DNA from 2 places in the Pseudoneobacillus rhizolycopersici genome. Region 2 is predicted to be linked to the other one. Evidence: riboswitches for the same ligand, from Rfam matches in the RefSeq annotation. Region 2 holds a riboswitch; the other holds the start of a gene.

Region 1 (12,301 bases), on a different contig from region 2:
GAACCGCTAATCCCCCAGGAGTCAAGCGCCTTCCGCTCCAATCAACTTAGCGTACTGCTAATAATGACTCAAAAACCTGCTAATGAGTTCACTTTAAGCGACTTTCCATGTCCAAATCGCTAATTTCTTTAAATTCATAGCAGCAAAAGTAAGCATCGCCTGCATAGACAAGTTTTTTAGCCCGCGTAGGGTTGTCCATCGCATACCATGCTTTTCCTTTGCATCTGCAATAACACGTTCAATTGTTTCTTTGCGTTTAGCATATATCTGTTTTATCTCTTCAGTGTGCCGTAAATGCTCTGCGTCTTCCACATAGGATTCCCAAATATGACGTTGATAACACGAATCCCTTTTCATCGGTAGCTGTATGAAACGAATAAGCAAACTGTTTGTTTCGTTCATCCTTTACATAGTACCCACTCTCAGGATCTGTCGTACTTTCCTTAATTTCCTTCCATTCGTCTTTTTCAAATTTCTCTGGTGGAAATGGCTTTTTACCGTGTTCCTCATGATCTAGATTAAGTTCTAATTGGAGTTTCTCTTCATAAGCACGAGCTTCCTTACGAACTAGTTTCTTATCATACTTGCGTTTATTAGCACTCGCTTTTACATGTGTGGAGTCAACGAACACATGGTCAGCAGACAGCAACCCTTTGTCTATAATCTCATTCAAAATATGAAAGAAGATACCTTCGAACACCGCCGTTTCATGATATCGACGTTCATAATTCTTACCGAAGGTAGAGAAATGTGGGACCTCCGTATAGAAACCAAATTCCAAAAACCAGCGATATGCCATGTTAGTCTCAATTTCTTTAATAGTTTGACGCATGGAACGTATTCCAAATATGTATTGAATGAATACCATTTTAAACAAAACAACAGGATCAATACTTGGACGACCTAGCCCCGAATAAAGGTTTTGAACCAAGGGATAGATGAACGAAAAATCAATGGCTGACTCAAGTTTACGTACCAAATGATCTTCAGGAACTAATTGGTCTATAGTCAGCATTTCTAATTGATCACGTTCATTGGATTGGTTTTTGGTCATCATGGTACGTCACCTCATAGTTTTTTTTCAGGATACTAGTTGATTGGAGCGAAGGGCGACGACTCCTGCGGGACTAGTGTGCGCCTTGAGACCCCGCAGGGAGCATAGCGACTGAGGAGGCTCAAGGCACACCCCGCGGAAAGCGTTCGCCCTTCGCGGAAATCAACGATTCTTTAGCGTATAAATTTATTTTAATAGAAAAAAGACTGTAGCACACTCGAAACTCTCCGAGTTTGTCTACAGTCTGAAAGCCTGATTTTATCAGGCTTAATTTTTTTACCAAATTCTTGTATAAATTCAACTTTCCTGCCTATTCTAAGAAATGTGTCATTAAAATGATCTGTTAAATCGGAGGTTCTAAATTTCAATAAATGTTCATATGGTGGATAGGGAGTAATGTTGAAGGAGGAGCAATGGAGAATGCTTGACTATTTAAAGCGGTTTTTAATCGCAGGGATTGTGGCTCTTTGCGTAAGTTTATTGTTTTTTGGAGGAAAGCCACAAGCCGAAAGCCTAGATGAAACAATTGATTGGATCTGGCCGACAGACGGAATTATATCCGATACATATGGAACGAGGTATGGGCATCATAAAGGAATTGATATTGCAGGGGACCTAAATTCCCCGATTTTTGCAGTAGACGATGGACAAGTCAAAAAGTCTTATTATTCAGATACTTATGGACATGTCATATTTATCAAACATAGCAACAATAATTTGGAAACCGTATATGCACACTTAAACAAGCGTAATGTAGAGGTCGGACAAAATATTCTAAAAGGTGAAATTATCGGTAGAATGGGTAATACCGGGGAATCTAATGGAGTCCATCTTCATTTTGAAGTTCATGAAAATGAATGGACCTTCGATAAGGAGAATGCCCTTAACCCCAGCATAGTATTGGGGAAGATGGCTGTTGGCAATATAGTACAAGCCTTATCTGATGAGCAAGCTTTATCAGTAGTAAAAAACATAAAAACTGGAGAATCAGAACAAGTCAACGATAATATTATGAATAAACTAGAAACCAAACAACATATTGTTCGCTCTGGTGAAACCTTATGGTCTATTTCGCAAAAATATTCGACAACCATTGAAACGATTCAACAAGCAAATTCGCTATCAACGACATTGATTTATGAAAATCAAACTTTAAATATACCAAAATAAAGAGAAAAGACTACCCTCAAAATACTATAGGTAGTCTTATTTTTTTGGCCCTAATATAAACAAAGCAATAATCTTCACAAATTCCATCATTTCATTTATAATATAAACGTATAAAAAAATAGATCTATCTTCGGGGCTGGGTGAAATTCCCGACCGGCGGTGATGAGATTTATCTCTAAGCCCGCGAGCCGTAAGGCAGGATTTGGTGCGATTCCAAAGCCGACAGTAAAGTCTGGATGGGAGAAGATGGAGGTTCTGCGAACGTTTAAAAAACAATGTTTGTTTAAACGTTTATTAGGCATGCCTTTAAATTTTCCCTCAAGAATTTATTCTTGAGGTTTATTTATTTGTGCCGCCTTTCGCTGGACCTTTCTCTTTGTGAAGATGATCACAAAAGGAGAGAGGAAGAAATGAAAAGATTTTCAGTAAGAGCATTTGTTACCATTGGGATGATGAGCAGTTTATCGTACATTTTGATGTTGTTAAATTTTCCGCTGCCGCCATTTCCAAACTTTTTGATGATTGATTTTAGTGACATTCCAGCTATTATCGCCGCTTTGATATTTGGCCCGCTGGCTGGTGTACTAGTCGAACTGATTAAAAACACCCTAGATTATTTTATGACAGGTAGTGCAACGGGTGTACCTGTTGGGCATGTTGCTAATTTCATCGCAGGAACATCATTTGTCTTAACAACCTACTTTATTTTTGTTCAGCTTAAGTCAAAAAAAGGGATGACCTTCGCTCTTTTAGGCGGGACAATCTTGATGGCAGTATTAATGAGCGTGTTAAATTATTTTGTTATTTTACCAGCCTATACTTTCTTTTTAAATATGCCTGCGATGTCTAATCCTGAAATGAAGCAGATGGTAGTCGGTGGAATACTTCCTTTTAATATCGTTAAAGGATTAATTGTCACAGCTATCTTCATGATTATTTATACTCGTATGCACAATTGGATTGGAAAACAAGCTGCTTATAAAATATAAATAGAAATCATAAATATCGAACGCATCGGTTCCCAATGGCCGATGTGTTTTTATTTGGAGAGGGTAAGTTGGTGGATTTTTGATCCAATACCAGGTGCTATATTAACATCGTCCATTTACACATTGAAAAAAATAAGCCCCTTCATTAGAAGGGGCAAGTAATTAATCAAATAGGAATTATTCGAATTTCGTAGGGTTGCCGTCGAATGGCTCATCTGCAACTTTGATAGAATCAGTTGGGCAGCCTTCAAATGCATCCATCATGTCATCGATTAAAACATCTGGAATTTCAACGATACCAGCATTATCATCAAGTGTTACAAATGCAATGCCATCATCATCGTAATCATAAATATCTGGAGCTGCTGCTCCACATGCACCACATGCGATGCATGTTTCTTTGTCAACAATAGTGTACTTTGCCATGAAAAAACCTCCCAATATTTAAACAATGATTCATGAAACGCTTCATGAGAAAATCATGGAAACGCATTCCTCATACCCTATTGTAAAACTGAATCCATAACTTTTCAATAGTAAATGTAATGAGAATGCTTATCATATAAGGGTTTCGTGGAAGAATCACTACCTTTTTAGGCACCTTTTTGTCCTGTAATAAGCTAAACATGTTAAAATAAAAGTAGGATTTTGTCGACTTGGATGTAAAACTAATTTCAAATATTTAATTGAACGGTTGTGAACGTCTGAATGGAAAAATACCTTCATTTAATCATCCTATTTTGTTTAGATAAGTTAAATGGTGAGAGAACCATCTATTCTGTTTATCATTTATTAAAAGGAAAAAAATCATCACAAACTATCCAAGACGCTCACTTATTTAAATTGGCCATTTTATTTCAAACATATGCAAATTTAACTCGTACAAACTTTGATCATATAATTAACGACTTACATCAAGATAACTTAATTAATAATATAGAAGGTGAAAAATTCAAACTGACATCTAATGGTGTTGCATACTTAAATAAGAATATTAGCCAACATCCAATTCCAAAACATTTAAATGGTTGGAAACATCATTCCGAGCAAGTGGATTTTTGGAAAAGGCTATCTTTATTTATTCAGGTTTGCTCCAACCTAATTAATTATGAGTCTTCCTTCATACCGATTTACAATGATATTGAATCATCAACTTGGGTTAAAAAAACATTAATTAATTTAAAAAGAAATCGTGAGGACCTAGTCGATTGTTTGATACAGGAACTTTTACATTGTTTAAAAGGTGGAGATGATTTATTTCCCGAGATATTAATCACCCGATTAACCGGTTTTAAGCATATCGGGCTAACATCGGCCCAAGCGTCTGAAGAGTTAAGAATGGACCATAATTATTATCAGTTACTTTTTTTAAATCATCTTCATTTTATGATTGAAAATATTTCTGACAATATTACCGATTATCCGATACTTCAAAGTTTATTACCGAATAATCAAACATCAAAAGCGATTACAAAATCATCTTTCCATACCTATCAATATTTGCAAAAAGGATATTCAGTTGAGGAAATTAGCGCGATTCGAAATTTAAAATCGAGTACGATTGAGGATCATATTGTTGAAATTGCCATATTGGATACGGAATTTCCATTAGATTCGTTTATTGACAAACATACCGAAAAGATAATTGTTCGAACAATAAAAGAACTAAGGTCAAAACAATTAAAACTGATTCGAAATCATTTGAATGAGCAGGTAAGTTACTTTCAAATCCGCTTGGTTCTCGCAAGGTTAGGTGATGTCATTTGAATCTTGAGAAACTTCTATATGAACATTTTGGGTTTATAGAATTTAGGCCAGGACAAAAAGAAATTATTTCTTCTTTATTAGATAAGCGAGATACAGTAGGGGTTTTACCAACTGGTACTGGAAAATCTTTATGTTACCAGTATATGGGCCATCTCCTTACTGGCCATATTTTGATTATTTCTCCGTTACTTTCTCTTATGCAGGATCAGGTCGAGCAAATGAAAGTAAGTGGAGAAAAACGTGTTATTGCCATTAATTCATTTTTAACAACGATTGAAAAGAACATTGTGTTAAATTCACTTGAAAATTATAAATTTATCTTTGTTTCCCCAGAAATGCTTCAGGTTGAATTTATTATGCAAAGGATTTGCCAATTGCCAATAGATTTGTTCGTTGTGGATGAAGCTCACTGCATCTCACAATGGGGATATGAGTTTCGAACTGATTACTTTAAACTTGGAACGGCTAGAAAGCGGCTTGGATGTCCACTTACACTTGCATTAACGGCAACAGCAACTCCTGAAGTAGTAAATGATATAAAAACAATACTTGGAATAGAGAATTGTAATCTATATAAATCAAGTGTTGATCGGCCCAATATTGCGTTAATGATTGATAAAATAGACGACATGTCATCCAAACAGCGGGCCCTATTGTCTCATCTTCAGCGATTACAAGGACCTGGGATTGTCTATTTCTCCAGTAAAAAGCTCGCTGAACAAACGGTAACTTTTTTAAAACAAAATGGTATTTTAAAAGTCATGGCTTATCATGGCGGTATGAGCCATGAGGAACGGATGCTTGTACAACAGCAATTTATTTATGGACAATTAGATTATATTTGTGCGACCAGCGCTTTTGGAATGGGAGTAAATAAAAAAAATATTCGCTTCGTTATTCATTATCATTTGCCCTTGCAATTAGAATCGTATTTACAGGAAATAGGCAGGGCAGGAAGAGATGGTAAACAAAGTATTGCCATCCTCCTATATGCTAAAGGCGATGAGTATCTTGCCTCGCAGCTAGTAGAAGGAGAATTGCCTTCAGAATCGCAAATAAGATGGTTGGCAGATGAATTAACTCGGAGTAATAATAATCAAATAACTAGCCTTTCAGATGAATTAATGGAATATGGTGGATTTACTGAAAATCAGTGGAGGTTTACTAAGGAATTTATTATGACAAAATCTCAAATATCTAACTCATTAAATGATACCATGCTGGAATTAATATCATTTATTCAATTGAGAAAAAGAGTTAAGATAACGAAAATATATGAAATGCTGGATTTTATAACTCAAGCTGATTGTCGAAGACTAGGAATATTAAAATACTTTGGAGAACATCTAAAATTCGATAGTATAGTGCCTTGTTGTGATTATTGTGGTATCAATCTTAACGAATTTATTACTAATAAAGAAGTAAACGTTGAAGGAAAAATAAAAAGGGACTGGGTGTCACAATTAATCAGCCTATTATCCCCGGCAGTTAACCAGTTGGGGGATGATAACCATGAATAATCGATATCGAGACATTATTAAACATTTATCAGATAAAGAATTAATGTTTCATTTATACACAACCCAATTCATAATTTTAATGATCTCATTATTGTTAGGTTTTTTCATTTATCATGATGTTTTATTTATTACAAACTTAATGAACTGGAATGATTTAAGGATCTTAACCATCGGGGGAGTTGCTGGATTAGTGGTTGTCAATATAGATATTATATTGACTAAAAGGCTTCCGAAATCTTTTTATGATGATGGTGGGTTAAATGAAAGGATTTTTGCTAATAAAAGTTACTTACAAATTGCCTTTATAGCACTCCTAGTTGCTTTCTGTGAAGAACTACTATTTCGTGGGATTATTCAAACTCAATTTGGTTTGTTCATCGCTAGTTTAGTGTTTGCATTTGTTCATTTTCGTTACCTATATAATTGGTTTTTATTTTTAAATATCATTTTTCTTAGTTTTGTGATTGGTTTGATTTATCTTTATACGAATAATCTGGCTGTCACATTTACTATGCATTTTGTAATAGATTGCGTACTTGGCATCTATTTAAAGAATACAGTCAAAAAGTCGGAATGGAAGTGATTTTTCATGAGCCAAGAATTCACACCAAATAATCAAGCTGAAAGATTACGACAAAAGATTGAAAAAATTAAAGAAGAGGGAATCGGGTATGAATCCACTGCTTTACCAAGCCGTGCAGATATCCATCGGAATAAAAAAAATAAGACAAAGTGGAAAATAAAATTTCCAGTCATCCGATTATTAGTCTTATTTTTTATTTTATTACCAATCGTAATCATTAGTGTCTATCATTCACTTGGAACTAAAATCCTAAAGACAAACGAAACTCTGACTACTCAAGATAATGATGGTTATGAAGAAATTAATTTAAATGTAAATAAAGATGTGGAAGAAACGGAGACACCTGTTAAGGAGGAAGTTTCACAATCCCCTTCTAACCCTAGCGAACATAATGATGAAACCTTTCCTAAACCAGTTGTCACTGATTATGTTGAAGTGGAATTAAACGGAAGTGATACCTCAATTGGAAACCAACCTATTGAAGGAAGTAAAGTGGGATCCGTAAAACAAACTGATCAGGGAAAATCTAACTCGGAAAATCTTATCTATCATACCGTAAAAGCCAATGAAACTCTATTCAGGATTGCGATGAATTATTATCGTTCGCAAGAGGGTATAAAGATCATTCAACAAGCAAACCATTTACAAGGTAATGAAATAAAAGTTGGACAGGTATTAAAAATTCCTAAATAGATTGTTATTTCTAATCATTCCTAATTCGCTCTTAACATATAATGTGGACAAGAGATATTTTAAGAAGGGGGATGAGTGGATTTGATAGAAGAGTCAATTGATTTACTCGATGAAAATACAGATCCGGCAACTAAACAAATGCTGAAAAATGTTGTAAAGAAAAAGAAGAAATTTGATACCTATAAATTTGCCCATAATTTATCGATTACTATGACATTAGCCATCACTGGCTGGTTCTTAATGTACTTGTATCATTTTATTAGCATTCGGTCAGGATCTTCATTTTTGGACGTTTTTGCATATTTTTTAAGCCAGGATAAAAATCTTTTTGTATTTCTTCTTTTATTAGGATCTTTTTTCGGTATGAATATTCTTAAAACGCAGCGAGATAAATTCGATAAGGAATTTCATGGTTTACGATGTGAGATTGTTGATCGAAGTAAGGACCTTTGGAAAAAGGAGGAGGAATGGAAGAGCCGACATATTGTTTTTGAATTAATGAAGAAAAAATATGATATAAATTTATACCATGAGCAAAAGTAAGGTTTGGTTCCATTTGGAACCAAACCATACAGATTAAAAAAATTGTCTTTTACCTCTTTCATCTTTTAATATTTCAACTGCTTCTCTAAATCTTTGGGAATGGACAATTTCTCTTTCTCTGAGGTATCTTAAACCGTCGTTTAAATCAGGATCGTCACTTAAATTAATTAACCATTGGTAGGTTGCCCGAGCTTTTTCCTCTGCGGCAATATCCTCATACAAATCTGCAATAGGATCGCCTTTAGCTGCAATATAGGATGCTGTCCATGGAACACCGGCGGCATTATGATAGAAGATGGCACTATCATGATTGGCATAATGTTCTCCTAAACCAGCGGCCTTTAACTGGTCGGGAGTTGCGTCTTTCGTTAATTTATAAACCATGGTGGCAATCATTTCTAAATGTGCGAATTCCTCTGTTCCAATATCAGTTAATAAGCCTATCACCTTATCAGGAATTGTATATCGTTGGTTCAAATAACGTAAAGCTGCGGCTAACTCCCCATCCGCACCACCGTATTGTTCAATTAAATACTTCGCTAACGTGGGATTACAGGTGCTAACCCTTACTGGGTACTGTAATTTTTTTTCATAAATCCACATATGTTTCCTCCTACCCTTAACTATTTCTCTATCTCTAAAGTTGCCATGGCCATGGAGAATCTTTCCAATCCCATGGATAACCGGAAAAGCTATTTCCAAATTGCTGAAGAGGGCCGTAAATACTTTCAACCGCTTTCTTTAGCTTTTTTCTTTCTTTTGCGTAATGATTAAATTGATTAATTGCTTCTAGGTCTTCCGGATGTGTATCTAGATACAATGTTAATTCGACAAGGACAAAATCAACTGACTGAAGCTGTTCCATTAAAGGGTAAAATTCTGGAGGTAACTGTTTCATTACGCATTTTCCTCCTTCCTATTTTCATAAGGATTAAAATACGGATCATAAAATGCTTTCCAAAGTGTCCCTGCTCGTAAAGCCTCTTCAGGAGTAAATTGTGGTAGGTTTGGTGGTTGGAAACCGATATAAAGGTGAGGTGGTGTGGAATAAACTTTTGCTCCTAATGGTTTACAAGGGTCAAAGGGACTTGTATATGGGGTATAGGTTTTATAAAGCGTGTACATAATAGCCCTCCCTTATTAGAACAATCACTCAAATATACGTTTATTCCTTTAAAATTATGTCAAAAGTTTATGTTGCAGGAAAAAAGAAGGTGTTTTTCCATTCTATAGAGAATATAGTAAGTGAGTAATTAAACGGATGAGGTGATAAAATGTTTGTAAAAAGTATTATGCTTCCGAAACATTATTGTGTCACAATTCAAGCAGATGAGCCCCTAAAAAATGCACTATTAAAATTGGAGGAAAAATCTATCGATGGCCTTCCAGTTTTAAATGGGGAACAGTACGTTGGGGTAGTCACAAGATTCGGCATTTATGAAAACTATTTTAAGTCTAACCAATCAAAGGATGAATATCTTGAATCAACATTGGTAAAAGATATTGCCAAAAATCAGGATAAGTATCTTGAAGGTAGTGAGATGTTTGAAAATACGCTAGTTGATTTAAAGGATTTCCCATTGCTAGCTGTTGTGGGAACAAATATGAAATTTCTAGGAATCGTTACTCGATTCGATGTCATTGAGCAATTCCAAAGTGCGTTCGGAATGAATCGTCCTGGAATAAGAATAGCCTTTACTTCTGTTGAGACGGAAGGAAGAATTGCTCGTTTGTCGGAGATCGCTCATCAATTCCATGAACATATCATTTCGTTAGTGACATTTGATGAAACAGACAAGCTTGTTCGTAGAATTGTAATGAAAATCGAAAAGAAAGATAATATTGATAAATTTATCAAGAGATTGGAAGAATCCGGTTTTAGAATTTTAAATATAGAAGAAGTATAACTAGGAAATAAAAAAAATCCCTCTCATACATATATATGGGAGGGATTTTTTTGCCAATATTTTTGTTATTAATCGGGTCCTTTATTAATTCTTATTTGTACATTCATTGGTTACCTACTCCTGACCACTGTACTTTCTACGATTTTTTATTAGAATCTGTCCTAAATCCGATTGAAGTGGTCGCTTCAGCATTTACCTTTTTCCTCGGGTTTATTTCAAATGGAATTTTTTTAAAAAACACTATATTTAGCTTAAAAGTAAAACGTAATAAAAATGGTCCCTATCATTCCTTTATTCCTGCGATTCTGTTTATGATAATAGCCTTGTTTTTATTATCTATTGGCTTTTGGCAAATGGTGTTATTTTTCAGTTTTTCTATCGTCTATGGTATGATGACAAATATAAAAATCTAATGACAGGTTTAGGAGGAAAAATGGAGTTTATTGTAATTGCCATCATTTTAATTATTGGGATTATTTTATATATGGTAAAAGAAGCTTTCCGTAACAAAGTAGTCCTAAACGTTATTGAATTTTCCGATTTCCCAGAGACCTTTGGGGAAGTTTCGATTTTTTTTATATCAGATATCCATCGCCGAAAAATCCCAAGAAAATTAATTTCTAAGATTAATGAGAAAATTGACTTAGTGATTATCGGTGGAGATTTAACTGAAAAGGGAGTTCCATTTACAAGAATAGAGCATAACTTAAACCTACTAAAAGAGTTAGGACCCGTATACTTTGTTTGGGGAAATAATGATTATGAAATGGAATATCATGAACTTGATGGGTTGTTAATAAAAAAAGGTGTAAAAATTCTCGATAATACAGCAGTAACTTTTGAATCTGCAGAAGGGGAAAAGCTGATAGTGTTGGGAATTGATGACATGAACAAAAAGCGGGACAGATTAGATTGGGCTTTAGAGGATGCTGGAGAAGAAGGGTTTAGAATTCTAGTTTCACATGACCCACGAATCACAACTAAAATAACTCCCGAGCAAAATATTCGTCTTGTATTAGCTGGACATACACATGGAGGTCAAATTCATATACTTGGATATAGCCCATATGAAAAAGGTGGCATTAAAATACTGGAGCATACCATTTTGCTAACGAGCAATGGATATGGTACTACTGCCATTCCTCTTCGTCTAGGAGCAAGTGCAGAAACACATTTAATTAAACTTAAAAGAAAATAATCAAGTCAATAATAATGGATAATGATGGAAAGGTAGACAATTCACCATCCTCCTAAGCTAAGCATACACTGTAAAAAAGACTAAAAGCTTTTTCTTCCGCACATAATTTCGAAAATGGCAAATTCTTAGCAGTGAAGAGTATTGTCTTCAGGAGGCATTAACATGCGCTTAGAGCGAATTACGATGAATAAAATTAAAGTCTCCCTTAGTTCTGACGATTTATTTGATCGGGGAATCTCAAATGAGGATATTTGGATAGACTCAAACAAATGGCATCAGCTTTTTCATGAAATGTTGGATGAAGCTTCTGATGAGTTTGGGGTTGATATACGCGGTCAAGTTGCAGTAGAGGTATTTTCTCTTCAAACACAAGGAATGATCATGATTATCACAATGGAAAATGATGAGATTGAAGAGGACCATTTCCATGCAGAAGGTTTTATTGAAATGCAGGTGACTCTTGGTGACTGTGAGGATATTGTATTTGAATTTACCGATTTAGAAGAGATCATTCAGCTTTCAAAACGTTTAGTATCCTTAAATGTATTGGATGGAAGTTTATTCTTAAAGGATAAAAAATATTATCTTCATTTTAACTCGACTGGGTTTCTGGAATTGGAGAAGCTGGGCTGTATATTATCAGAATATGGCCAACCGTCATTAGTCAGTATCCATATTTTAAAGGAATACGGAAAAGAGATTATGAACGCAAATGCAATTGAAACAATCAATCATTATTTTAAATAGATGATAAAAGTGAGGTGAGCTTCACCTCTGTTTTTTATGAAATGAATGATTTTTATTTATTTTATACTTATAGTTTCTTCTTTCTACTATCTATACCAATACAAATTACATATAATATTCAATAATGCTG
Region 2 (12,301 bases):
TATAGTAACAAACTTTTGCCAGAGGCAGCCAAGCTAGACGGTCGTATTTATGTAGAAGTACTACAATGTTTCGAGGAAATGGATCATTTTAATAATTTTATCCTTGATAAAAATCGATACATTGAATGTCATAGTCTTGATATGTTTAAGGAAGAAATGAAAGTAAAGTTTGCACAGGCATGGCTAAATATCAATCGTTCCATCGATAATTTTGATGAATATCAAAAAGCAATTGGACATTACTTTACAACAATCACCAAAGATAAGAATCTTTGGATGATCAATCCAGCGATTAATCAACAACAGAAACAAATAAAATTGCACGATAAACTTTTATCTAGAGTAGGTAAATCTGCAGGAATGAAAATGAAGATCATTGCTGCCCATAATCAAACTTCTACGGATAATCCTTATCAACTAGGATTGCAAAAGTTTAAAGAGGAAGTAGAAAAATTATCGAGTAATACCATTCAAGTTGAAATTCATCCTGGTACATTAGGAACGGATGAGATTGAATTACTAAACAAGCTTCAAAAGGGAACCATCGATTTAGTTATTGTTTCACCAAACGTTATTTCTAGGATGGGGATTCCAGAACTCGATCTTTTAACAATACCTTATCTTTTTGAGAACTATAATCATTGGGAAAAAGTAGTGGACGGAAAGGTTGGAGTAACCATTTCAAACCTTGTTAAAAGAAGATCCAACGATAGTATGCAAGTCCTAGGTTACTTCACTGCCGGGGTTAGGCACTATTATGGGAAGATGCGCATTGGTGGATTAGATGATTTAAAAGGGATGACTATTCGAACACAGACGTCTGGTGTTATAGCTGAATACTTAACAAAAATAGGAGCAATTACAACATCTATCGTTTGGGGAGAAATATATCAGGGACTTCAGCAAAGAAAGATTGATTTTGCAGAGAATTCGTATCCTTACTTTGTTCAACAGCATCATCATAAAACAGTCAATGGAAAATACATCACAGAGACAGGTCACGAGTACACCACTCGCTTATTATTAATGAATGGAAATGTTTATAGCGCATTATCAAGAACACAAAAAAAAGTCATTCTGGAAGCAGCAAAAGCAGCGGTCTTCGAAGAAAGACGAGTATTATTTGAACAGGAAGCTGTATATAAAGAAATTGCACTACAAGAAGGTGCGGAAATACATCCTGTTGATCTCTATCCTTTTAAACAATTTGTCGAGCCTATCCAGCAAAAGATTGCAAAGAATATTGAAATGGAGAATTTGTTAGAAACAATAAAGGAATTAAAAAGAACCAGTTAAGATTGGAGTGTGCCGGTCTCTATACTACTAATTTGAAAATGGTATAGAGCCGGTCTCCAATTTTTATTTTTTCAACCGTTCAAGTTCCTTTGCAACTAAACTAACACCATCCCCCATCATCACAATCAGTATATTTAGCATCAGGGTGATGGGTAGTTGTTACATGTTGATAAATCTTTTGAGTATCCTCTTCGAAATGGTGATCTAATTCGTATTGAATATTTTCAGGAAGTCTTATTTTCCCTATCGGGGCTCCCTCCAAAAATAATTGAATTTCTCCATCATTTAATTTCGCTGTTACCCTGTCTGTCACATCAATTTTATCTTGTCTCAATGACATATAATCACCTTTTTTAATTTACTGGTTGGAAGTCCTTTATGACCTGTTGGACTAAAGTTACCGCCTGACTCATTACCGCACCACCACCAAATGCAGCACTAACACCTATCGCCTCAAATATTTCATCCTCGGTACACCCTTGATCAATGCATCCCTTTAGGTGATAAATCATGCAATATTCATCCTGTGCATGAATACTGATGCCTAACGCAATTAGTTGCTTTTCCTTTTTGCTTAGCTTGCCTTCCTGAAAGCAAATCTCAGTAAATTCATTATAAGCTCTCGCTAGCTCCGGCATTTTTTGAGTGAATGTACCCAGACCTTGTTTATAATTTAACAGTGATGCTTGCGACTGATTTTGCGCTTCCAATTTAATTCACTCCTTTTAAGGGTTTTCTTATTCGATAAATGAACAAGAATGTTCATTATATTTTTATCTATTTAATTGATTAGATACTAGGGGGGAATTTCCAAATAGGAAAATCAACCTTATTTAATGAAGTAAATTTCTCAACTGAGAAACATGTTTACGGTTAGTATCAATCACTTCTTCAACGATACGCTTAGTTTCAGGATCTAAATCTCCCTTAACGAGTTCCTCTGCGTAATGGACACCATAGGTTTCATTTCCTTGTAATGCATCCTCAATAATTTCCCTCGTATCGTCTGAGAGAGTTAATTTATGTATAAAAGAATGCATCGAACCGGAAAAACCTTCATCATCTGCTGGAACACCGTCTAAATTTTGAATTCGTTCTGCTAACGTTAGGGCATCTAGTTTTACTTCTTGCTGCATAGTTTGAAATTGTTTTTTTAAATCATCATTGTTTACTTTTTGTATATAATGCTCTAGGGCTCGAATTCCCATATACGTACCCCTAAGTAATGTATTTAATTCCTCAACGACCGTCTCATTTTTCATGTAAAATCACATCCATGTATACTAAAATGCGGTAAGAATTGGTCCTACCAATGTTTACCGTAGTGCTTCCTGATGTATCATTCCACGATAATTTCACCAAAAATCAGAAATAATATTCTATAAACACGAATACCAAAACAAGCCATAAAAAAATGGTATAGAGAGAGGGTCTCTATACCAAAGTTATCCAAAACATCCCTATAAAAAACAATCGTTGGAATTGCTGGGACGTAGCATTGTCAAAGCAATAGCAATACACTTATTTATTAGAAGCAGTGATTAACCCACGTCCAATTAAATTGGCCGATACAGGCTTTTTCCCAAGTTCCCTTGCCCAGATTGATAATTGTCCTATATGGTGAATTTCATGGGCAATGATATGACGTATTACCTCACCCCAAGTATCCGTTACGATTCTTCCATCAGGTAGGGTATCGTAAAATAATTGATTCTCCATACTATCATCCCAGTTGTTTACAAAATTCTCCACTTCCACTCGGAATTCAGAATCCAATTTTCGAACGAGGTCCAAGCTTTTAAAATCATCAAAATTCTCCTGGAAATCTGGATTGCCTTGGATAATGCGTATCCAGCTCCATTCCACATCGACTATATGGAAGAGGGTTTGTAGGATACTGCCTACACCGCCAGTCCTTGTTTGAAGCAGTTCCTCTTCATTTAACTCTTCACACCATCGATACCATTCTTCTCTTACCATCCAGTTATATTGAAAAAATGTTTTCAAAAGCTTCCCTCCGTATTTTTGACAAATGATTTTGGAATTTCAACAAAATTAAAAACTAGAATTACTTATTCAACTATCCCAGCTTAAATTCCTTCTTCGTGTACCTTTTTATGTTTACTCTAAAAATAAACCTAATATGAATAAGGAAGTTAGGAATATTCTCGGTTGTCCAAAAAAATAAAGGAATAGACAAGTACCCAAACCATAAATCTACATAGTTCATACATTACTAGTAATTACTAAAAAAAGAGGGAGATTTATGGAACAGTTTAAAGATTATGAAGAGCTGTTAGGTATTAAATTAAAGCCAAGAATAACGATTGTTTCCATTGTCTCTGCTCAATTAAAAGGAATGGACTATTTTAAGCCATATCAAAATGCACAAAGAATATGGAAAGGAATTTCGTTTGAGCATATAGGGTGGATGCGGCTGAAGACAAGTATTAAATCTACTAACATTGGTCAAGAATCGCTATATAAAAATGTAAAATTAAAAGCACTATATGATCAGGTTATAGAATATTTTTTAATAAGAAAAGTAAGACCTGATGTCATCATTATCTATCTACCTGGGGTGGGATTTAAGGGGATAACCGGTGGTCTTGCTCTTGCGTATGATACCAAAAAACCTCCATACTTAATTGTCGTCTCCGAAAGTGCAGGCGATTACCCGTGGGTGGTTGCACATGAAATAGGTCACGTTTTATATTATTCAAATAGGTATCATGATAAAAAAGATCCTAATCCATATTTACTAGTAAACGCCAGGGGAGAGCCAATTAGAGACAAACAAGGGAATCTAAAATATGATCATGCCCATAATAACAATAAAAATAATATTATGTATCCACGGGCTTCTAAATCTACCATACCGCCTAAAGTAACATCTGCTCAATTGAAAAAAGCTAGCCAGAGTTATCTATTGAAACGTATCAAGCTAGTCACATGATGTGGAATGCATAATGATTAAGAGATCCGAATTGTAGCTAGTCGATTTTGGGTAATTGGAAATTGAAAATATTAACGCTGCACAATAGGTGAAGGGGACGGAGGTGATCCGTCTCCCTTTATTTTGGGGTTAGTAGGTCCATCAAATTACTGTCATTGTTTAGGTAAAATACTCTAGTTTTGCATTTGGGAAGAATTTTTCCATGTAGGAATAAAGATGAGTTTTAATATCTTCTTCCTCTTCTTTTTGATAAATGTATTTGCCAATCCCGTATTTTCCCCACTTATACCTTCTTTTTTCTTCGTCTAATTCTAATTTTGTCATTGGATAGTTTTTTTCAATAACTTTCTTTGCTGGTTTTGTAAAACGATGTTGGATAAATTCAAATGTTAAATCTTTCTTTGCATCAGGAGGTAATTCTGCTTCCAATCGTTCAAACATGCGAAAATAACCATCTTCCCATCCATCATGGAGGTAAATAGGAGCAACGATAAAACCAAGTGGATAACCGGCTCTTGCAACTTTTCCCGCAGCTTCAATTCGCTTCTCTAATGGGGAGGTCCCAGGTTCGAAGTTTTTGATGATATAATCAGCGTTTACACTAAATCGAAATCTCGTTTTTCCATTATGTTTGGCGTCCAAAAGGTGGTCGACATGATGAAATTTGGTTACAAATCTCAATTTCCCATATTCCGATGTGCCAAAATGTTCAATTGCCCTTTTAAGAGTATGAGTTAAATGATCAATGCCGACAATATCTGAGGTACAAGATGCTTCAAACCTTGTCATCTCCGGGGCCCTTTCTTTCATATATTGATCCGCAGCATCAAGAATTTCCTCAACATTTACGTAGGTGCGAATATAAGGTTTACTCCCCATTGTCGTTTGTAAATAACAGTAATGGCAATGCCCCATGCAACCTGTTGCAAATGGAATCGCATATTCTGCTGAAGGCTTTGACGTGTCAAATTTAAGTGTTTTGCGGACACCCACTACTAGTGTGGACTTTGCTACCCGATACTTTTGGAAGTCATTTTCCCCTGGCAAGTTCCTTACCTGATTATGGGAGGTTGTATATCGTATTTCAACATCCAGCTTTTCAAATTTCTCGAGTAGCTGTTTTCCTAATGGATAGTCTAGTGCTTGAGGTTCGAAATAAATAAGCTTTGGCGTAAATGGTTTATTCATTCCAGTATCCCTTCTGAGGCATTACCATAATAGTAATTGTAGGCTTGATTTGCCTCTTCCTCTGTCGAATAAACAGCCATATCGCTTGATAATGGATAATACGTCTCATATAAAAATAAAGCCAATTCATTTTCTTTCTCGGGATTGTTAACAACCGCTGCTGCCTGGATATTCGCTACATCCTGAGTATGGGGATTTCGATAAAATACGTAAACGATATCTCCAGCTTGGTAAGTTTGGTTCTGATGATATATGTCCATTCGATTCACCTACGTAAAAAGATTTATTATTAAGATTTTGCCTTTCGTTCCTGAAATTATGTAGGTGAATATAAAAAATCGACTAATGCTAGGCACTGGTCGATTGTTACCATTCCAACACTGAACTCGAAATTCGTTTTATTCCCCTAATTGTCGAAAGCTCTTCGATCAGTTTTTGCATGGCAATATTCTTTTGTTTTGCTTCAATCATTATGTCAAAATCCTGATTAAGTGCCTTAGCCATTTTTAAAAAAGGTAAGATAAAATCTACCGAGACAAAATCGGCGTGTGCTCGATAAGCTTGCTCTGACTTTGGGGAAGAAAGGTGAACTTTCGGTATGTTGTTAGTAGCATTCCATGTATGAAAAATGCGTTCTAAATAATTGGCGAGGTCAAGCTCCCCTTTATTCGCCATATAGTGATGATAATCAAGGATCATCGGAATGTTTTCCTTTTCGCATGTAGCAAGTGTTTCACCAACATTATAGGTCTTATCATCATTTTCTAGTGTCATCTGTTTTTTTATTTCAAATGGCAATTGGGTTAGGTTTTTATGAAAGCGGGATAATGTTTGATTCTTATCTCCATAGGCGCCGCCGATATGAATATTAATGATTCCGGTATCGAGAGCATTCATTGCTCGGAGCATATTATAATGATATTCCATATCCTTCACCGCATTCCTTGTTACTTCTTCACGGGGACTTGTGAAAAGGGTAAATTGACTGGGATGAAAGCTCACGCGGAGCTTAAAGTTTTGGACCAGTCTTCCCAATTCATTCCATTCGTATTTAAATGGAGTGATGAAATCCCACAGTACTTCTGGATGAGTTGCAAGGGGGACGAGTGAACTAGAAAACCGATACAATTCGATTTCATGGGCGATATTATAATATAAAATTCTTCTCGTGTTGGCTAAATTTTGTGCGGTTACGGCTTTAAGCTTTTCCATTCTCTCGTGTATGGGAAGGGCGGAATATCTGGAAAAAGTTAATGTTTTTGAAGGACTTGCTTCCCATAATCCAAGTGCATTGGCTACATACCCAAATCGAATCTTCATCTACTTATCCCCTTGAATTTCAGTAAATAATGCTCCTCATATTTTTAACTAATCTACTTTTTATTATACTGGTGTAAGGTTATTCGTCACTGTGTTTGTTATTTAATAGATTTATATAACCAATACTTTGAAATCGCTAAATATTCTCTAGTATACGACTTGAATATAGCTACAGTTGGGGTTCTGGCTGGAAGGCCTTCTAATTCTAAGCCATGATCTTTGGCAATCATTTTAGCCCGAAAAAGATGAAAATCATTCGAAACAATAATCCCCTTTTCGAGGTTATGGGGAATAAGTTTCTTGGAAAATTTGATGTTTTCAACAGTACTAGTCGACCTATCTTCTAAAATTATTCTTGATTCATCGATACCTTGATACATTAAGCCTTGTTTAATGGCTTCAGCTTCGGTCATTTTCTCCTCTGGACCTTGACCCCCTGATGCCACGGCAATGGTTTGTGGGTTGTGCTTTAAATAGGTAGCTGCAGCATCAATTCGATATTGCAGTGACAATGACGGTGTTGTGCCATTCACTCTTGCTCCAAGGATAATGATATACTCTGCCTGGTCAGAAACTTTTAGTTTCCCGTGTTCCCTTATTTTTATATGAAGATATCCAAAATACGCTGTAAACGTAAATAGAAGCAGGAAGGAAAACAACATCCATTTTCTTCTTTTAATCATTTCCTCAATTCCTTTAATAAAATATTCTGATGCAACTTGGTTGAAAAAAGGGAATTCCGTCAACCACAGCAAAACGAATGCATTTTCCCTTATATTATCATCTAATGTCATCTCTTACTATAAATACATAAAAGTGTTCTCAAAGCCAGATGGGCCAGATGTCTGGAGAATGAACAGGAAAAGGGTGTATAGAAATATTGTCAAAACAGTCCTATACATTGAGAAATGACTCGTTTTTGGAGAAATTGGATATGTTATTTTTAGTGAGTGGGAAATATCCTACGATAGGGTAAAAGAGCTAATGAAATAAACATGAAAGGATCTTTTTCTTGAAAACAAAAATTCGTATATCTGGCTTTAATCCCCGAAAGAGTCCAATTTTCATATTTCTTGGAATGATATTATTTCCTCTTGGAATTCTCATCGATAGTACGATTTTTAAAAATAGTACATTAATCTTAACTTATGTCCCATTCATGATTATAGTTGGCCTGGTTTTTCGTTCTTATATAATCATTATCCTCCTCTCTCTATTGACAGCCTGGGTATTATATTATAATTCGGTCCATAGATGGACGATTGAATTATTTATTTTTGCATGGTTTTGTTATTTTCTACTTGCATTTACCGTAAAGGTTCTAATGGACAAAGTACGAAATGAACAAGATACACTGGTAAATTTGATAATAACTTTGGCGGTGTCTTTGGATGCTAGAGATCGTTACACTGCCTCCCATTCGAAAAACGTCGCTTATTATTCACAGGAAATCGCAAGAGCTATGAAATTAAGTAAAAGAATCTGCGATAATCTTTATATAGGTGGGCTTTTGCATGATATAGGGAAAATTGGAGTTCCTGAATCAATTCTAAATAAGCCTTCCAGGTTAACAGATACGGAGTATAATCAGATCAAGCAACATCCCAGAATCGGTTATGAGATTTTAAAGAATATCCCTTACTTTAATAAAAATGGCATATTGGACATGGTGTTATTTCACCATGAAAAATATGATGGAACAGGATATCCTCATCAAAAGCAAAAGGAGGAGATTCCATTGGTAGGTAGAATAATTGCCATTTCAGATGCATTTGATGCCATGACATCCAAAAGAGCGTATCGGACAAGAATGGACATTGAGTACGCATTTGATGAAATTAAGAAAGGAAGAGGAACACAATTCGACCCTCAAATCGCAGATGTTTTTCTTGAATTAGTCCAAAACGGGAAAATACTAATACCTTACACAGAAGGTGAAAATGAAATTTAGTTTCAAGCATGGGTGTACCCTTATCAAGCGATAGCTTGTAGAAATTTAGTTATTCTGATATGATTTTTTCTAATTGAATAGAATTTCCTTCGGGGTCGGGTGTAAGTCCCAACCGGCGGTGATGAGGGTGACCTCTTAGTCCGTGACCCGGGTTCATAAATGAGCACGGTGGATTTGGTGAAATTCCAAAGCCGACAGTGAAAGTCTGGATGGGAGAAGGAATAGATAAATTGTTCAAAAAAAACTATTTTTGACGTTTATTTGTGTTGCTTTTTTCTCCCTTGCCAATAATGGTAAGGGATTTTTTATACGGAGAACTTATAAAGAAAAATCGTACATGCCCTCTTTTTAATCACCAAAAGACCCTAAGGAGGAAAAAATCCTATTTACATTAAATCTGTATTAAACTAACTTCAAGCCTCTAAAAAAGGAGGGAAACCATTATGTTTACCGGAATCATTGAGGAATTAGGGACCATTCAAAAGATACAAGCCCACGGGAATACGTTAGTTTTAGCGATAAAAGGAAGGAAGGTTCTTGACGACTTAAACCTTGGAGACAGTGTTGCAGTGAATGGTGTCTGTTTGACCGTAACTGGGTTTAACAAGGATTCCTTCCTTGCGGATGTCATGCCTGAAACCTTTCAAAGTACATCCCTTTCCGATCTACAGCAAGGCTCGCTTGTGAATTTAGAACGAGCGATGAGCGCAAACGGTCGGTTTGGTGGACATTTTGTGACTGGACATGTTGATGCTATCGGGCAAATTGTTAAACGAGAACCAAAAGCGAATGCTATTTATATTGACATTATTTTCCCTAAGGAATTTTTACACCTAACTTTATATAAAGGATCAATTGCCATTGATGGTACATCCTTAACCATATTTGGGATTCATAATCACACTGTTACCGTCTCCATCATTCCTCACACTGTGAAGGAAAGTGTCCTAGGTAATAAAAAAATCGGAGACAAGGTGAATATTGAATTCGATATGATCGGAAAGTACCTCTACTCCTTTATGGGAAAAAATGAACAACATAAGCAAGAAAACAGGATTTCTGTAGATTTTTTAAAGGAACACGGGTTTATGTAGTAGTTCATTCTGATGGCCAAATGATGCTTGAATTTTATCATGAAAGGAGTAATAACTCATGTTCCATAATATCGAGGATGCTTTAGAGGACTTAAAGGCGGGAAAGGTCATTATTGTTTGTGATGATGAGGATCGTGAAAACGAAGGGGATTTTGTTGGCCTGGGGGACTTTGTAACAGCGGAAATGATTAATTTCATGGCTAAAGAAGGTAGAGGTCTCATTTGTGTTCCCATTGCCGAATCTATTGCCGAGAAACTTGAACTAAACCCAATGGTGGCGGTTAACACAGACAATCATGAAACAGCCTTTACTGTTAGTGTTGACCATATTGAGACAACGACAGGAATTAGCGCATTTGAGAGAGCCTTGACTGTTCAAAAATTACTGGATGAAGAATCTGTTCCAAGTGATTTTCGAAGACCTGGACATATTTTTCCGCTTGTAGCAAAAGAAGGTGGCGTCCTCAGTCGTGCTGGACACACTGAAGCGGCCATTGATTTGGCAAGATTAGCAAATTCTAAGTTAGCAGGTGTCATTTGTGAAATTATGAAAGATGATGGAACAATGGCACGGGTAGATGACCTCAAAGAAGTGGCTAGAGAATTCAATCTAAAAATGATCACCATCAAAGATTTAATCCAGTATCGATTGGAGAAGGAAGCACCTAAAAAGAAAATACACACGATCTAAAAACAAACATTTTAAGGAGTGATGCGATCATGAAAAAGGTATTTGAAGGTAATTTAGTTGGTACAGGATTGAAAATTGGCATTGTGGTTGCTCGTTTTAATGAGTTTATTACAAGTAAGTTACTGGATGGAGCAGAGGATGCACTGAAAAGACATGGGGTTAATGATGAAGATATTACTTTGATGTGGGTTCCTGGGGCATTTGAAATTCCTCTTGCAGCAAAAAAATTAGCAGACAAAGGAGATTTTGATGCCGTTATTACCCTAGGAACGGTGATAAGAGGATCTACGCCTCATTTTGAATATGTAAGCAGTGAAGTGGCCAAAGGTGTGGCAAACATAGGGATGCAAAGTGGCGTTCCGATTATCTTTGGCGTCCTAACAACAGACTCCATTGAACAAGCGATTGAACGAGCTGGTACAAAAGCCGGAAATAAAGGCTATGAAGCAGCAGTTGGTGCAATTGAGATGGGGAATCTTTATAAAAACTTCAACTAAATCTCAATTCCCTTCAGATTATTGACTATTTTCAGAAAAATAAACCAAGTCCTTTGTCTTTGAGACAAAGGACTTGTAGCTAGTTTTAGTTTCGTTTTCACTTTTTCATTTTCAAGCTTCGCAACTTCTCCTCATTTTTGTAAGCACCTTCCTTGACTCTATAGTGACTATATACCTTAAGATGTAATTGAACATACAGATTTTTTTGCGGGGATTTATTTTGTTAAGGAGAATGTAAAAAATGAAGTCCAATAAAGTTGCTTTAGGATTAGTATTAATGAATTTGTTCATAGCGTTTTTAGGAATTGGCCTCATCATTCCAGTCTTACCGACGTTAATGAATGAATTAGGAATAACCGGTACAACTGTCGGCTATTTAACAGCGGCGTTCGCCATTGCTCAATTGATTGTTTCGCCCATTGCAGGGAGAGCAGTAGATAAATTTGGTAGAAAAATGATGATTGTAATTGGCTTATTTATTTTCGGTATCTCTGAATTTTTATTCGGGATTGGAAAAGAAATCGATATGTTATTTTTTTCTAGAATTTTAGGCGGAATAAGTGCGGCATTTATTATGCCTGCGGTTACAGCATTTATTGTTGATATTACCAATATGGATACTCGACCTAAAGCACTTGGGTATATGTCAGCGGCTATAAGTACTGGATTTATAATTGGTCCCGGTATCGGTGGATTTTTGGCGGAATTTGGGACACGTGTGCCATTCTTCTTTGCAGGTGGACTTGGTACGATGGCTGCAGTTCTATCAGCTCTTTTATTATCCGAGCCGGAGCGTTCAGAAGAAAATAAAAAACAGGATTCTGAGGGTAAGAGAGGATTCAAATTGATTTTTGTGCCAAAATACTTTATCGCCTTTCTTTTAATTTTTATTGTCTCATTTGGTTTAGCAGCTTTCGAATCATTTTTTAGTCTGTTTGTTGATCACAAGTTTCAATTTCAACCATCCGATATCGCCATTATTATCACAGGTGGCGGAATTTTTGGGGCTGTGGCACAGGTTTTGCTATTTGATCGGCTTACTCGAGTCTGGGGTGAAATAAAATTGATTCGCTACAGCTTAATTTTATCAGCCTTACTTGTCTTTTTCATGACCGTTGTTCATTCCTATATGATGATTTTATTGGTTACCTTTCTGGTTTTTGTCGGATTCGATTTATTTCGACCTGCGGTTACTTCATATCTTTCTAATATCGCTGGGAATGAACAAGGTTTCGTTGGTGGAATGAACTCTATGTTTACTAGTTTGGCCAACATTAGTGGTCCCATTCTAGGGGGGATATTATTTGA

The links. A riboswitch is a leader RNA that binds a small molecule or an ion and turns the genes downstream of it on or off. The one in region 2 is predicted to bind FMN.
Region 1: it holds a riboswitch for FMN, as region 2 does, so the genes downstream of both, ACX9YW_RS04080 (ECF transporter S component) here and ribE (riboflavin synthase) in region 2, are expected to answer to the same signal.

The regions. Positions count from the first base shown of each region.
Region 1 covers NZ_JBTOOE010000002.1:283,512-295,812, forward strand. The annotation lists partial or broken gene ACX9YW_RS04070 (transposase) at 94-1,057, opposite strand; gene ACX9YW_RS04075 (peptidoglycan DD-metalloendopeptidase family protein) at 1,475-2,224, shown strand; FMN riboswitch at 2,347-2,476, shown strand; gene ACX9YW_RS04080 (ECF transporter S component) at 2,635-3,213, shown strand; gene ACX9YW_RS04085 (4Fe-4S domain-containing protein) at 3,391-3,639, opposite strand; gene ACX9YW_RS04090 (YpbB family protein) at 3,922-4,980, shown strand; gene ACX9YW_RS04095 (RecQ family ATP-dependent DNA helicase) at 4,977-6,500, shown strand; gene ACX9YW_RS04100 (CPBP family intramembrane glutamic endopeptidase) at 6,493-7,083, shown strand; gene ACX9YW_RS04105 (LysM peptidoglycan-binding domain-containing protein) at 7,090-7,776, shown strand; gene ACX9YW_RS04110 (DUF2663 family protein) at 7,861-8,319, shown strand; gene ACX9YW_RS04115 (manganese catalase family protein) at 8,353-8,922, opposite strand; gene ACX9YW_RS04120 (spore coat protein CotJB) at 8,957-9,217, opposite strand; gene ACX9YW_RS04125 (spore coat associated protein CotJA) at 9,217-9,444, opposite strand; gene ACX9YW_RS04130 (CBS domain-containing protein) at 9,594-10,226, shown strand; gene ACX9YW_RS04135 (hypothetical protein) at 10,277-10,639, shown strand; gene ACX9YW_RS04140 (metallophosphoesterase) at 10,660-11,424, shown strand; gene ACX9YW_RS04145 (genetic competence negative regulator) at 11,587-12,171, shown strand.
Region 2 covers NZ_JBTOOE010000018.1:30,867-43,167, forward strand. The annotation lists gene ACX9YW_RS16525 (TRAP transporter substrate-binding protein) at 1-1,296, shown strand, start outside; gene ACX9YW_RS16530 (YusG family protein) at 1,397-1,636, opposite strand; gene ACX9YW_RS16535 (carboxymuconolactone decarboxylase family protein) at 1,650-2,006, opposite strand; gene ACX9YW_RS16540 (DUF2383 domain-containing protein) at 2,130-2,558, opposite strand; gene ACX9YW_RS16545 (DinB family protein) at 2,818-3,303, opposite strand; gene ACX9YW_RS16550 (hypothetical protein) at 3,563-4,252, shown strand; gene splB (spore photoproduct lyase) at 4,412-5,440, opposite strand; gene ACX9YW_RS16560 (transcriptional regulator SplA domain-containing protein) at 5,437-5,700, opposite strand; gene uvsE (UV DNA damage repair endonuclease UvsE) at 5,807-6,760, opposite strand; gene ACX9YW_RS16570 (YdcF family protein) at 6,859-7,440, opposite strand; gene ACX9YW_RS16575 (HD-GYP domain-containing protein) at 7,773-8,711, shown strand; FMN riboswitch at 8,793-8,936, shown strand; gene ribE (riboflavin synthase) at 9,155-9,805, shown strand; partial or broken gene ribB (3,4-dihydroxy-2-butanone-4-phosphate synthase) at 9,864-10,469, shown strand; gene ribH (6,7-dimethyl-8-ribityllumazine synthase) at 10,526-10,993, shown strand; gene norA (multidrug efflux MFS transporter NorA) at 11,235-12,301, shown strand, end outside.